Regions from separate parts of the Halorhodospira sp. 9621 genome, predicted to be linked through region 1. Evidence: riboswitches for the same ligand, from Rfam matches in the RefSeq annotation. Region 1 holds a riboswitch; the other holds the start of a gene.
What was found. Region 1 has a riboswitch for cobalamin ahead of LRF89_RS04300 (TonB-dependent receptor domain-containing protein). Riboswitches for the same ligand answer to the same signal wherever they lie in the genome.
Positions count from the first base shown of each region.

Region 2: another riboswitch for cobalamin. It lies ahead of LRF89_RS01435 (ABC transporter substrate-binding protein); the one in region 1 lies ahead of LRF89_RS04300 (TonB-dependent receptor domain-containing protein).

Region 1 covers NZ_JAJNRD010000005.1:84,483-91,650, forward strand. The annotation lists gene LRF89_RS04280 (hypothetical protein) at 38-733, shown strand; gene LRF89_RS04285 (cobalt-precorrin-5B (C(1))-methyltransferase) at 737-1,858, opposite strand; gene LRF89_RS04290 (TonB-dependent receptor plug domain-containing protein) at 1,861-3,834, opposite strand; cobalamin riboswitch at 4,047-4,288, opposite strand; gene LRF89_RS04295 (cobalt-precorrin-6A reductase) at 4,346-5,101, opposite strand; cobalamin riboswitch at 5,201-5,438, shown strand; gene LRF89_RS04300 (TonB-dependent receptor domain-containing protein) at 5,572-7,168, shown strand, end outside.
Region 2 covers NZ_JAJNRD010000002.1:35,320-42,487, reverse strand. The annotation lists gene LRF89_RS01455 (GGDEF domain-containing protein) at 22-1,257, opposite strand; gene LRF89_RS01450 (HD-GYP domain-containing protein) at 1,283-2,452, opposite strand; gene LRF89_RS01445 (class I SAM-dependent methyltransferase) at 2,570-3,127, shown strand; gene LRF89_RS01440 (HD-GYP domain-containing protein) at 3,129-4,304, opposite strand; cobalamin riboswitch at 4,545-4,717, shown strand; gene LRF89_RS01435 (ABC transporter substrate-binding protein) at 4,859-5,974, shown strand; gene LRF89_RS01430 (FecCD family ABC transporter permease) at 5,967-7,058, shown strand; gene LRF89_RS01425 (ABC transporter ATP-binding protein) at 7,055-7,168, shown strand, end outside.

The sequences.
Region 1 (7,168 bases):
ACAGGGTACAGCGTCGCGCGTTGGCGCGGGAGGCCGCATGCACGGGGGGCTTGAAACGGCAGCTCAGATCAGCGGGGCCGGTTGGGCGGTGCTGATGGCGGCGGCGGTGCTGCTGGTCCTCGCCCTGGGGTTGGCCGTCACGGGTGGGTGGGCGCTGCTGCGCGGTCGCCTACTCCGCGGGGTGTCCGTGCTCGCCGCCGGGCTGATCCTGCTCGGCGGGCTGGGAACCGCCGGCGCCCTCGGGCTGGGTTTGCTGGCCTATGAGCGGCTGGAGCGGGAGCGCCCGGTGCTGGCGCTGCGCTTCCAGGAGGTGGCCGGACAGCGCTATGTGGCGCGGCTGATCTACCCGGACGGGCGGCGTGTGACCGTGCCGCTGGCCGGCGATCAGTGGCAGGTGGATGCCCGCGTGCTGCGCTGGAGTGGCTTTGCGACGGTGCTCGGTCTGGAGACCCGCTACCGGCTGGAGCGGATCAGTGGTCGTTACGCCGACCCCGAGGCCGAGCGCACCGCGCTGCGTACCGTGCACCCCCTGGCCCCGCCGCAGCGGGGTATCGACCCCTGGTTGCTGGGTCAGCGCCACGGCGATCGTCTCCCCTGGGTGGACGCCACCTACGGCAGCGCCACCTACCTGCCCATGGCCGACGGCGCCGAGTACCGGGTGGCGGTCACCCGGGGCGGCCTGATCGCGCGGCCGACCAATGCCGAGGCCGAGGCAGCGGCCCGCCGCTGGTAGGTCTCAGTGCCGTGCCCAGCCGGCCCGGCCCACGGGCTGGCCGCGGCGATCGAAGATCAGCACCTCCACCTCGCTGGTTGCCGGATCCACCAGGGCCAGGGCGGTGCGCTGCGCCTCCCGCGCCACCGCGTCGCCCAGCGGGAGATCAGCGGCCTGTGCGAGGTCAAAGGCCTCGGCGACCGTGTTGGCGGTGGCGATGCCCTCCTGGCAGGCGGCATCCGCGCCGAGTTGTGCAGCGGTCTCGGCCAGCGCCGTCAGATCGGCCTGCCCGCGGCGCGAATGCACATCGAGAAAGCCCTGGGCGAGCTTGGTGATCTTGGCCATGCCGCCGGCGATGGTGATCCGCGGTACCGGGTGCCGGCGCAGGTACTTGACCATCCCGCCCACGAAATCGCCCATGTCGATCAGCGCCTCGTCCGGGAGCCCGTGGTAGGCCTGCACCGCCTGCTCCGAGGTGCGTCCGGTGCTCCCGGCCACATGCCCGAGCCCGGCGGCCCGGGCCACGTCGATGCCGCGCTGGATGGCGTCGATCCAGGCGGCGCAGGAAAAGGGCACCAGCACCCCGGTGGTGCCGAGCACCGACAGCCCGCCCTCGATCCCCAATCGCGGGTTGAGGGTCTGCGCCGCCAGGCGTTCCCCGTCTTCGATGGCGACCTCCAGGGTGACGTCGGCCGGCACCGACAGCTCGGCCGCCGCCTCGCGGATACCCTGCTCGATGTAGCCCCGCGGACCGGGGTTGATCGCTGGCTCGCCGGCGGCGACGGGCAGACCGCTGCGGCGCACCGTGCCCACGCCGGGGCCGGCGCGCAGCCGCACCCCGCCGCCCGGTGCGCCGGGGCGTGCGGTCACCGAGACCAGGGCGCCGTGGGTGACGTCCGGGTCGTCGCCGGCGTCCTTGATGACGCCGGCTCGCGCCCAGCCGTCGCCGCAGGCCTGAGCGGCCAAGGCGAAGGCCGGGGCGCGTTCCCGCGGCAGGCGGACGGTGACCGGATCCGGGAAGGCGCCGCTGATCAGCCCCGTGAAGGCCGCCCGTGCCGCGGCGGCGGCGCAGGCGCCGGTGGTCCAGCCGCGGCGCAGGGCGGTGCCGGCCTTGGGATCAGCCGGCTGGGAGGCATCCTGACTCATAGCTAGAAATCATACCGTACCCCCGCACGGGCGAAGCGCCCCGGGTCGGTTTCGAGGGAGGAGTCGTTGCTCTCATCGAACAGATTCTCGATGCCGCCCTGGAGCCTGAGCCCATCCCAGGCCGCGGGCGCATAGCCGACGTCCAGGCTGGTGAGGGTGTAGGCGCTGTCCCAGTCGTCGTTGCCATCGGAGACCTCATCCACGTAACGGGTCCGCAGCTGGAGCTCCAGTGGGTCCGTCGGGGTCCACAGGGCCTTCGCCACCGCCGTCCATTCGGGTGTGTCGGGAAGGGTCTCCCGACTGTCGCGGTCGATGGCGTCGAGGTAGGTGGCCGCCAGGCTCAGCTCCAGTTGCGGGTCGAAGGCGACACCGAACTGGAGTTCGGTTCCCTGACTGCGCGCATTGTCGACGTTTTTGAAGGTTTGGTAACCGTTGCCAGGTGCCCGCCCGATGCGATCGTCGTACTCGGTGTAGAACAATCCGATGTCGTAGAACGCCGTGACATCTCTGTGCAGGTCCAGATCGCCGGCGATGCCGAGTTCGTAGTTGCGACTGCTTTCCGGATCGAGTTCGTGCCGCTCGTCCTTGCCGACATCTTCATCTATCACGTAGGCGCCGCGAACTTCGCGACCCTGACCGTCCTCCGTGTCGACGTGGAAGGACCGCAGCTCGGGCAGCTTGAAGCCCTCCGCGTACTGGGCGCGCAGTCGGGCTTCGGGGGCCAGGCGGTAGACCGCTCCGGCCTGCAGCGAGGTGCTGTCCGCCTCCGTGGAGGTCTCGTCGTGCCGGACACCGTAGACCAGATCCAGGCGGTCCGTGGCCTGCCACTCATGCTGCAGGAAGCCGCCGCCCACCCACTGGTCGTGCTCGGGTTCGTCTTCTGGCTGGAGGTCCTGGTAGATCTGCTGCTTGTGCTCGAGGCCCGTCAGTACGGTGTGGCGGGGCGCCGGCTGCCATTGCGCCAGGAAGTCGTTGACGCGCTCGGTGAAGGTCGCCTCGCGGAAGCCGAAATCCTTATCCGCGTTGTCCGACATGAAGTCTTGCGGGGCTAGGTGCGACCGGACGCGGTCAAATTCGTAGTGGCTCTCGTAGGCCTGGTAGCGCAGCTCCAGGGTTTCGGTGGCCAGCCACTCCGCCGTCGCCGCCAGGTCACGTCGGTCGCTCTCCTCGGTCTCCACGGCCGCAAACTCTTTGATGCCGCCCGGGCCGCTGCCCTGAGTGAGGCGCGCCTGCCGCTCCTCGGTCAGGAAACCGGCCTCGAGATCAATATTGAAGCGATCGGTGAACCAGTGGGTCACGCCACCGCGGAGGGTGTACACATCGGCGGAGGGGCGAAGATCTTGATCAAAGGTTTGGGAAGATGGGGCGCCACCTCCGTCTGGTTCAGTGGTGGTCTTCTCCGAGTACACCTTGCGCTCCAGTGCGTCGGCGAAGAGTCGGAAGCGTGTATCTTGACTGCCGCCGCCCAGGTAGAGGCCCCCTTGATAGCGCTCGCCGCCATCCGCGTCGGTGGGCGTCCCAGCCTGGGCGGAAACGCCGCCTTCCAGGCCCGGCTCCGGCCGTCGCGTGATCACGTTGATGACCCCGGCCACCGCATCGGCGCCGTAGACCACGCTGCCAGGTCCTTTGACGATCTCGATGCGCTCGACGTGACTGACCGGGATCCGGTTGAGCACCTGGCTCCGAGAGGAGGTGCCCGCGATGCGGCGGCCATCGACGAGATACAGCACGTCCTCGCGTTTGCCGCCGCGAATGGAGAAGGCATTGCTGTCGGCTCCGGTGTAGATGCTTGACTCGGCCCGAAGCGCTTCGTCAAGCATAGTCGCACCGCTTCTTTGAACGTCTTCCCCGGAGAGGATCTCCGTCGCCGCCGGCGTGCGCTCGACCTGGCGCTCGGTGCGCGTGGCTGCAGTGACGGTCAGGTCGGGTAGGAGGGTGGGGGCCTCTTCGGTGGCGTGGACCTGGGGGGCTGTCATCAGGGGGAGGGTTGCGGCGCTTATCAACGCCCGAGTGACGGGCTTTCCTCTAGCCATGCTGACTCCTTCACGCACCGCCCGTGCGCGATTGCTCGTGAATGCCTACCGCGGGGAGTCAGCGAATCGGGGGTCGAGTTGCGTGCAGCCTGGGACGGCTTATGGCTAATCGCCGTGAGCACTGGAACCCGGTCCCGGCACGCCGCCTCCCGCGGTCTTCCGGTTGGCCATGGGCCGGTCTCCGGGCTTGTGGGTGGGGTCGGTGACCCCGGGCGGATCGCCTTCCCGCAAGGCCCGCCGCCGAACGACGTTGCCTTGCAGTGGCCTAGTGATCCGCCCCCCACCTACCGTTGCGGGGGCAGCGCCGGACTCGCCGCGGGGTGCGGCTGAACCGGTCTTCCCGTTTAACCCGCGAGGCGCAGCGTCCTCGGCGGGCACCCAATAGCGCGAGGGACGTTAGCAGCCGCCCCTGGATCTGTAAACGTCCACTCATCTATGGAAAGAGTGATGGTTGTCAGGGCCGCCGCTTTTGGCGAAGCCACGCCAGCGCCTGCTCGACGTCGATGGCCACCTCCGCCTCCGGCGGGTCCGGCGGGCGCTCGACCATCACGATGCGGACTCCGCAGTCCCGGGCCGCATCCAGTTTGCTGCGGGTGGCGGCCCCGCCGGCGTTCTTGGTGACCAGGGTGTCGATGCCGTGCTCGCGGAGCAGGCGGCACTCGTCGGTGTAATGGAACGGCCCGCGCTGGAAGAGGATTCGGGCCCCGGGCGGCACCCGCTGCGGCGGCTCCAGGCAGCGGATCCAGTAGTGGTGGTGGGGTGCGGCGCAGAAGGCCGGGACCTCCTGATTGCCGATGGTCAGCAGCACCCGGCCCGGCTGCGGACCCAGCGCCTGGGCGGCGGCGGCCATATCGGCCACCCGGTGCCACTGCTCGTCCGGGCCCGGTTGCCACGCTGGCCGGCGCACCGCCAGCAGGGCCGTCCCCGTCTGCCGCGCGGCCGCCGCCGCGTTGGCCGATATGCCGGCGGCGAACGGGTGGGTGGCATCCACCAGGCAGTGCACGCCGTGCTGGCGCAGGTACTCGGCCAGTCCGGCAACGCCGCCGAACCCCCCGCGGCGCACCGCCAGCCGGGGGAGGCGGGGGCGGCGGGTCACCCCGGCCACGGAATAGACCGCGGCGATCCCGGGTTCCTGCTCCAGCGCCTGGCCCAGTGCCAGCGCCTCGCCGGTACCGCCGAGGAGCAGGATACGCAGCGGCTCAGGCGCCATGGCGGGCCGGGGCAGTGGTCTGTGCCACTCGGTGGCGTTGCATCACGTCTCCTTTGGACGCCGGGGTGCGGCGGTTTGACGGCGAGGCTCGGGCTGCCTAGAGTACCAAGCTCCTCAGGTGCCCCGCGCGAGCAGCGGCGGGGTGAAACGGGAAGACCGGTACAGCCGCACCCAGCGGCGAGTCCGGCGCTGCCCCCGCAACGGTAGGTGGGGGGCGGGTCATCAAAGCCACTGCAAGGCGTCGTCGTTCGGCGGCGGGCCCTGCGGGAAGGCGATCCGCCCGGGGTCACCGACCCCACCCACGAGCCCGGAGACCGGCCTGAAGGAACCCAGGTGCCGCGGGAGGCGGCAGACCGGGGCAGGCCACCGTTTGCCGGGCGCAAGCGCGATCCCTCCCCCATCCCTGTCTTCCTCCCTGCGGTGGAATCAAACCGACGCGCGTGCGGGTGGCGCGCGGAAGGGAGGAAACTATGTCCAGCAACACCACCAGCCGGGTCGCCGCGGGCGTGGCGGCCGGCCTGATCGTGAGCAGCGTCCCGGCCATGGCCGATACCGACGGCGAGTCGGCGCAACTCGCCCCCCTCGTGGTCACGCCGACCCGGATGGCCCAGACCGTCGATGAATCCCTGTCCTCCGTCTCCGTCATCGACCGCGACGAGATCGACCGCCAGCAGCCGCGGCAGGTCTCGGATCTGCTGCAGGGGCGGGCGGGCACGGGCCTGACGAGCAATGGTCCTTTTGGCAAAACCACCAACCTTTCCATGCGCGGCACCAACTCCGACCACACCCTGCTGCTGGTCGATGGGGTGCCGATGAATTCGGCAACTTTTGGCGGGGCAGCGTGGCAGTATCTGCCCCCGGCCGAGATCGACCGCATCGAGGTGGTGCGCGGACCGCGCACCAGCGTCTACGGCGCCGATGCCATCGGCGGCGTGGTGCAGGTGTTTACCCGCGAGGGGGAGGAGGGGCCGCCGCGCTTCCGCGCCTTTGGCGGCGCCGGCTCATTCAATACTCAGGAATTCGGGGTGGGCGTCTCCGGCGGGACCGCGGCGAGCCGCTACGCGCTCTCGGCCAGCCACTACGAGACGGACGGGATCAACGTTCAGGACGGTGCGGGCGATAAGGATCCCGACGGCTTTGAGAACACCAGCTTCAGCGGCCGTTTCAGCCATCGGTTGCCGGGCGGCGCCGAACTCTTCGCGACGGGGTTCCGTTCGAAGGGGCAGAGCGAATTCGATGGGGCCACAGGCCAAGAGGACTGGACGGACCACGTTTTCCAGGCCCTCCGTGGCGGTGTCCGCGGGGACCTAACCGACCGATGGTTTAGCGAGCTGGCGGTCTCCCAGGCGAAGGACGAGCAGGACACCTTCGACAGTAGTGGCGGTGAGTCCTGGCATTACACCGAGCGCCATGAGGTGAGTTGGCGGAACGAGCTGTATTGGGGCGCCGGGCACGTCTGGGCCTTCGGCGGGGACTGGCGTGAAGAAGAGGTTGATACCTCCAGTGATTACGACGAAACGAGCCGGTACAACGCTGGCGCCTACACCCAGCTGGAGCTGGACCTGGGTCGCCATGATCTCGGCAGCAGCCTGCGCTACGACGACAACGAGGCCTACGGCGACAACGTCACCGGCCAGGTCGCCTGGGGGTTCGATGCGACGGATCGGCTCCGCCTTCGTTCGAGTTATGGGACGGCCTTCAAAGCGCCGACATTCAATGAGCTTTATTCTCCTTTCCCGTCTTGGGTTGGTAATCCGGACTTAACTCCGGAAGAGTCCGTCTCGGCGGAGGTAGGTGCGCGCTGGCAGGGGAGACGGGTGTATGTGGATACGCTCGTTTTCCAGACGGAAATTGATGATTTGATCGCCGCTCGAGAGGTGGCGCCTGGCCAAGATCAACCCTTCAACGTTGACGAGGCCCGCATCCGCGGCGCCGAGCTGGAGGCGGGTGCCCACTGGCAGGAATGGCAGATCTCCGGCGCCTTTACCTACCTCGATCACGAGGATAGAGATACCGGGAATGAGCTGCCGCGTCGGCCCAATGAATCGGCGCGTCTGGATATCGACC
Region 2 (7,168 bases), on a different contig from region 1:
GTGGGGTTGCGGAGGATTGTGCTACTGGGCCAGCCGGTTGCGTCCGCCCTTCTTGGCCCGGTAAAGGGCTTGATCGGCGGCCTGTACGACGGCGTCGGCGTCTGTCGCGGTACTGCTGTCGGCGACGCCGATGCTGATGGTGATTTGCGTCTGCTGCCGCCCGCGCTTGATGCCCCGTTTGCGGCTGCCGTGCCGGTCATCGGCCGGCCGGTCGCTACCCCGGAGGCGGAACGGGGTGCTGGCGATCGTCTCGCGCACCGTTTCCAGCGCCTCGACGACCTGCTCCGCGGTGCGCCTCGGGAAGACGACCGCGAACTCCTCGCCACCGTAGCGGAAGGGGTGCCCGCCCGCGCCGACCCGGCCGATGCTTGCCGCCACCCGGCGCAGCACCTGGTCGCCGACTTCGTGCCCGTGGGTGTCGTTGAAGGACTTGAAGTGGTCGACGTCGGTCATGGCGATGGCGTAGCTTCCGCTCAGTCCCTGCGTCAGGCTGTCCATGGCGCGCCGGTTCGGTAGGCCGGTGAGTCCGTCGCGGAACGCCATGCGGTGGGCTTCCTGTAAAACGGCGACAAGCAGGAGGAAGAGGGCAACCGCGCCCAGCAGGGTGGGCAGCACCAGCTCGCCGCCCCTTGCAAGGGCCAGTTCCAGGCCGAGGGTGGTGGTCAGCAGCGCGCTGAAAGCGCCCACGTGGGCCGGGGTGGGGTCGAGCAGGGCCCACAGGAGCAGGCTCGCGGCGGCCAGCGCGGCGAGCAGCAGGCCCTGTTCGGGCAGGCTGCTCCAGTCGGCCAAGCCAAGCGGCAGGAAGGTGGTGGCGGCCAGTGCTTCCAGCCAGTCGGGCTGGTAGCGGAACAGGCCGAGGACGAGCAGGGCTTGCAGCGCCAGGGCGGCGCAGCGCCACAGCCCGGCTCGGCTGAGCAGGCCCCGGTCATCGAGCAGGGTCAGGATCAGGAGGTTGATCGGCAGCAGGATGGCGGCCGCCGTGACCCCGTGGGCCGGTGACGGCGCAACGCCGATCCCGCTGATGGCCAGGCTGATGGCGGCGGCCTGCAAGGCCAGGTTGGCGCGCCGGTAGAGCAGGGCCAGCACCGCCACCATGCCGCCGGCGATGGCGAGGAACTCGAACGAGTGGGCCTCCAGCAACGCGATCGCCGGGCGCGGGAAGGGGGCGTCAAGCAGGACGATCCAGGCCGCCAGGGCGGCCAGGAACAGCAGGTGAAGCAGCCAGGCGGAACTGAGCAGGCGTTGCACGGCGGCCATTGCGTCTCCATCCGGGGCGCGCAGCTCAGGAATCGTAGCCCCACAGCGAGGCGAGCTGGAAGCGCTGTGCCAGCTGATGGGTGGGCTCCAGTGAGTCGACGTTGGGCATGTCCGGCTGGCTGGTGTCGCGATAGAGCGGTCGTGCCGTGGGCTGGCCGTTGGCCTTGATCAGGACGGCCACGACCGGGTTGGCGCCGCGGTTGCCGCGCTGGATGACGACGCCGCGCTCGCCGCTGTCCAGGGCGACGAAACTGCCTGCCGGATAGATCCCGATGGTCTGGATCAACCCGGAGAGGATGTCGCGGTCGTAGATCCGGCCACTCTGATTCATCAGCTCGAGCAGGGTCTCGCGGACCGCCGTGGCAGGCCGGTAGACACGGTTGCTGATCATCGCCAGATAGGTGTCGGCGATGGTCAGGAGCCGCGCCCCGCGGCAGATTTGAGTACCGTGCAGGCCCGCCGGGTAGCCGCTGCCGTCGAGCCGTTCGTGGTGCTCGGCGACGACCCGGAGCCAGATCGGGTCCTCGACCCCGGCTGCCGACAGGCGTTCCACCGAGCGCAACGGGTGCTCTTCCAGGTCCCTGCGCTGGGCGTCGTCGAGTGGTGCACTCTGGCGATCAAGGCCATCCTGCGTCTCGAGCATACCGATGTTCGCCGAGAGGGCGGCGAGGACGATGGAACGCCGCTCGCTGTCCGGGATGTCCAACTGGCTGCCAACGACATCGCAAAGGATCGCCTGGCGGATCGGGTGGCGGATCGAGTAGGCGAACGCCTCGTCGAGGTGGGCAGCCCCGATGGCCGCATCGGCGTCGCGCTCGACCAGGTCGCCGATACGGCTGGCGAGGTGGTCGAGGCGACGCAGGAAGCGGTCGTTATCCTCGCCCAGCCACTTGAAGGTCTCCTGCAGCGCGCGGGAGATCTGATAGATCAGGTCGAAGGGGTTGCGGAAAGCGGCCAAGGCGAGCTCGCGCCGCCGCGAGACCCCGCCGGTCTCTTGACGCCGGGCGGCCACGTGGTAGGGCGTCCGGCCGATCTGCAGGAGCCGCTCCAGCTGCTCGCGGGAGCGCAGAATCGAGCCGCGCCGCAGCAGTAGGTGCCCGTAGGCGTCCTCGATGTCGTAGGGCACGGGCTTTCCGAGCGCCAGGTCGTCGGCTTGAACGGTGGCCCGCTTGGTGGGGATGGCCCGCTGGTTCATGGTCTCAGGCTCGTTGTCCGGCTCCGACCATTCTACCAGCCTATGCGTGGGTATACGCCCGCGGAACGAACCGGCCCTGGGCGGGGCTGTGCGAGACTCCATGGAGGAACGGTGTTTTTGGAGGCGTTGATTCTTGTCGTCATGCTGGGGGGCATGCTGCTGATCGTCGGCTACACGGTGGTCACGGGCATCTCGCCGCTGCCCTCCACACGTCTGGGGCAGGAGTTGGTGATTGCTGCGCTACCGGACGAGCTCGAGGGAACGGTGATCGAGGCTGGCTCTGGATGGGGCGGGCTGGCCCGGGCGGTGGGGCGACGGTGCCCGCGGGCCCGGGTGATCGGGTACGAGCTCTCGCCGCTGCCGTGGTTGTTCGCCTGCCTGCTGCAGTGGATCCGGCCGGTGCCCAATGTCGAATTCCGGCGCCGCGACCTGCGCCAGGTGTCCTTCCGTGATGCCCGTGCGGTGGTTTGCTATCTGCACCTTGAGGCGATTCGCGAGCTCGAGCCGCGATGGCGCCGGGAGTTGCCCGCCGGGGCGCTGGTGGTGAGCAACACGTTCCGCATCCCGGGCTGGCAACCGTGCGCCGTGCACCGGCCGCCCGTGCGCCTGGACGCCCCGGTCTATCTCTACCGGATTCCGCGGGCCTGTCGCGCTCGTTTGGACGTGTGCGGCTAGCTCAGCGGTGGCCGTGGCGCTGTCTGATCGCCTCGATCTCGGCGCCCCGGCGCAGGAAAGCCTCCACGCACTCCCCGCACAGCTTGCCCGCCTTTGCCTCGGCTCGCAGGGTCTCGGCAGCCTCGGCGAAACCCCAAGGCCGTTTGTAGGGGCGCTCGCTGGTCAGGGCGTCGAAGACGTCGGCGACGGCCACAATGCGCCCCTCCAGCGGGATCTGCTCGCCGCGTGCACCGGTCGGATACCCGCTGCCGTCAAGGCGCTCGTGGTGGTAGGCGACGATGTTGCGCATGATGGCCGCCCGCCGGTCCTCGCTCAGCCCCAGCTCCTCGGTCATCGCCAGCACCATGGCCACGCCGCGGCTGACGTGCTCGCGCATCTGCGCGAACTCCTCGTCGGTGAGCCGGCCGGGCTTGAGCAGGATGCCGTCGGGGACGGCAATCTTGCCCACGTCATGCACCGGGGCGAACTGATAGACCATCTCGATGTATTCGTCGCCGAGACCGTGAGCTGCGGCCAGCTCCAGAGCGATCAGTCGGCTGTACTCCGCCATCCGGGCGAGGTGGCCACCGGTCTCGTCGTCCCGCGCACGGCCGAAGGCCATGGCCGTGCGCGCCGCGCCGCGCAGGGTCTGCGTGGTGCGGATGGAGGTGATGGCGAGCAAGCGGGCCAGGTCGATGTAAGGCGCCAGCCGCTCGACGACGGCCTCCGAGAAGTAGCCCGGCCGCCGGGAGTTGAGGAACAGGAAGCCGAAGAAATTCTCGTCGTGCTGCAGCGGCAGGATCATCCCGGCGCGCAACCCGCTCTCGCGGATGCTGACGGTGTGCGGTTTCGGGCTGGGGTGTTCCCGGTAGTCGTCGATGATGCGCACCTGCGGCGCCTCGGCCAGGGCGCGCAGGGTGGGGGCCTCGCCTAGCCGGGTCTCGTAGTGATCCAGGGGGCTGGGAGCATCGCCGCCGGCGCCGTAGGTCTTGAGACGGTTGGCGTCCGGTTCGTAGATGGCGACGGCGATGCGGTGGATCGCGCCGCCGGGCAGCGCTTGGTTGATATGGCAGCGCAGGCGTTCAAAGCGCTCGCTAAGGCGCAGGTGCGGTTCCTGGTCGCTCAGCGGCAGGGTATCCAGCGCGTCGGTGACTATGTCACCCGCCTGGGGGCAGGGTGAATTCGCGTCTGTGCCCATGACATCTCCGTCGGGGGGTCGGGAGGGGTCGCGGGCGTCCATACCCTTCTTTGATACTGCGCAATTGTGCCATAAAGTTCGAGGTTGTGGCCATCGGCCCGGCTGGGCGCCCGATCGGGCCGCGTTGACAGCTGCCCCGAGCCGGCCGTAAAGTCCAGCCTCCCCAGGTGACCTGGCAGTTACCATCGCTGCCGGGGCCGTTCCCCGCCGCGTGGTCCGCCCGACAGCGCCGGGGACGGTCGGGAAGTCGGTGCGCACTGCGGCCCGGGCGGGCGCAGGCAAGGCCGACGCTGTCCCCGCAACGGTAGGCGAGAGTGGGCGCTGCATCGCCACTGCATCCACGGTGTCCCTGGCACCCGGTGCGGGAAGGCGCGGCGCCCGGGGTTCGACCCCGCTCGCGAGCCCGGAGACCGGTCTGGGGGTCGCAGCCACACGGCGGGGAACCGTGCGTGGCGGTGACGGTAGCTTCAGCCGCGCCCTGTCCCAGCGCCACGGCGTGCCCGTTTCCGACCCGCTCCCCGCATGGCGTACTGGATCCAGTGACTGGAGGAGCCATGCACCGCAATCCATGCATCGCCCTCGTGGCCGGGGTCGGCCTTATCCTCGGCGGGTGTGGGGATGCCCTCGACGATGATCCGGATGGAGGGGGTGTCCGGGAAACCCGTGAGGTTGAGGATATGCTCGGCCGCAGCGTGGAGGTCCCGGAATCGGCCGAGCGGATCGCCACGGTCAATGTCGACGCCTTCCGCATGGCGCTCCACCTGGGGGTTGAGGAGCGCCTGGTGGGCATCCCGAGCGATATGTACGGCTCGCGTTTCTCCGAGGCGAAGCCCATCGAGGTCGAGGCCTTCGGGCGCCTTGACGAGGTGGCCATGGTCGGCGGCGGCCAGCCCGGTTCGGAGTTCAGTGCCGAGCGGGTGCTCGCCACGGAGCCGGATCTGTTTATCTACTGGGCCTTCAGCCGCGGTGATGACGATCAGGCGATGGCCGAACAGGCAGAACGCTACGAGCAACAGCTGGGCGTGCCAGTGGTGGCGCTGAACACCCTGGGCCGGGAGCGGGCGTCGCAGGAGGCCGTCGAGGAGCAGATCGAACAGGCCTACCGGCTCCTCGGCGAAGTGTCCGGTCGCGAGGAGCGGGCCGAAGAGCTGCTCGATTTCTACCACGCCACGGTCTCCGCCGTGCAGCAGCGGGTCGCTGGCGAGCAGCCGCCTCGGGTCTATCTGGCCCACCGGCGCAATCTCTACAACCACGTCTCCTTCTACTTCCCCGTCGAGCTGCTCGGTGCCGAGATGGTCACTGCCGGCCGTGCCGGCGACGATGGCGAGGTCAGTGCCGAGGAGCTGCTGAGCTGGGATCCCCAGCATATCCTCCTCCACACACCGTCCCGAGCGAGTCGCGTGGAACGCGCCGAGGTGCTCGACGATGAGCGCTTGTCCGGTGTAGCAGCCATCGAGGCGGAGCGTATCCACCGCTTCAAGGGCACCTACATGGGCTGGGACCTGGCGACGGGGTTGATCGATCTGGTGCACATGGCTCGCGTCCTCTACCCGGAGGCCATGGCAGGCGTCGATCTCCGCGACCGCGGCGAGGAGATTCTGGAGGTCTTCTACGGCGACCCCGGTCTCTACGACCGGCTCATGGAGCTCAGCAGCCTCGAGGATGGCTGAGTTGACCGTCGGCACCCCCGTCCGGCCGGCGCCACCGCGGGGCCTCATTGACGACTACACGCGCGCGATCCGGGCCAAGACGCTGGTGCTGCTCGGCCTGGCGGCAGCCCTGGTGGCTACGGCGGGCTTTGGCTTGGCGCTGGGCCCGATGGGCATCCCGCTGAGCGAGGTGGTGCAGGCGCTGGTGGCTCGCCCGCTCGGGGCGTCGTGGGTCAGCGCGCAGACCGAGAACGTGGTCTGGAACATCCGCCTGCCGCGCCTGGCCACCGCGATGGTGGCCGGCATGGGGCTGGCGCTCGGCGGCGTCATCCTGCAGAGCCTGCTGCGCAACCCCATGGCCTCGCCGTTCACCCTGGGGATCGCCTCGGGAGCCTCGCTGGGGGCGGCGCTGGCGATCATTTTCGGCTTCTCGGCCTTCGGTGTTTACGGCATCGTCGGCAACGCCTTCCTCTTCGCCATGGCGGTGTCCCTGCTCATCCTGCTCATCGGGCAGTGGAAGGGGGCGACGCCGATGAGCCTGATCCTCGCCGGCATTGCTCTGATGTACTTCTTCGGGGCGACCACGACGCTGCTGATCTACTTCGCTGATGCCGACGCCACCCGAGAGGTCATGTTCTGGAGCGTGGGCAGCCTCAGCCGCGCCGACTGGGAGAGCTTCGTATTCATCAGTGCGGCGCTGGTGGCGACCCTGCCGGTCTTCCTCTGGAAAAGCGGCGATCTGAACCGGTTGCTGCTCGGTGACGAGACCGCCACCAGCTTGGGGATCGCGGTCGGTCCGCTGCGCATCGGCCTGATGTTCCTGGTCGCCCTGTTGGTCGCGGTCACCGTGGCGTTCACCGGCGGGATCGGCTTCCTCGGTCTGGTGGCGCCGCACCTAGCGCGGCTTTTGATCGGCTCGGATCACCGCTTCCTGATCCCGGCCACTGCCCTGATTGGCGCCCTGCTGCTGACGCTGGCGGATCTGGTATCGCTGCACGCCTTTGAATCGGTGGTGTTGCCCGTGGGTGTGGTCACGGCGTTCATCGGTTCGCCGCTGTTCATCTATCTGATCCTGCGCCGCCGCGAGACGGGAGGGGGGGCGTGACGGCGACCGGGATCGAACTGCGCGGCGTGCGCTACGCCTATCGGCGCACCGAGGTGCTTCGTGGTGTCGACGCCCGCGTGGAAGCCGGCGAGGTGGTCGCCCTGATCGGG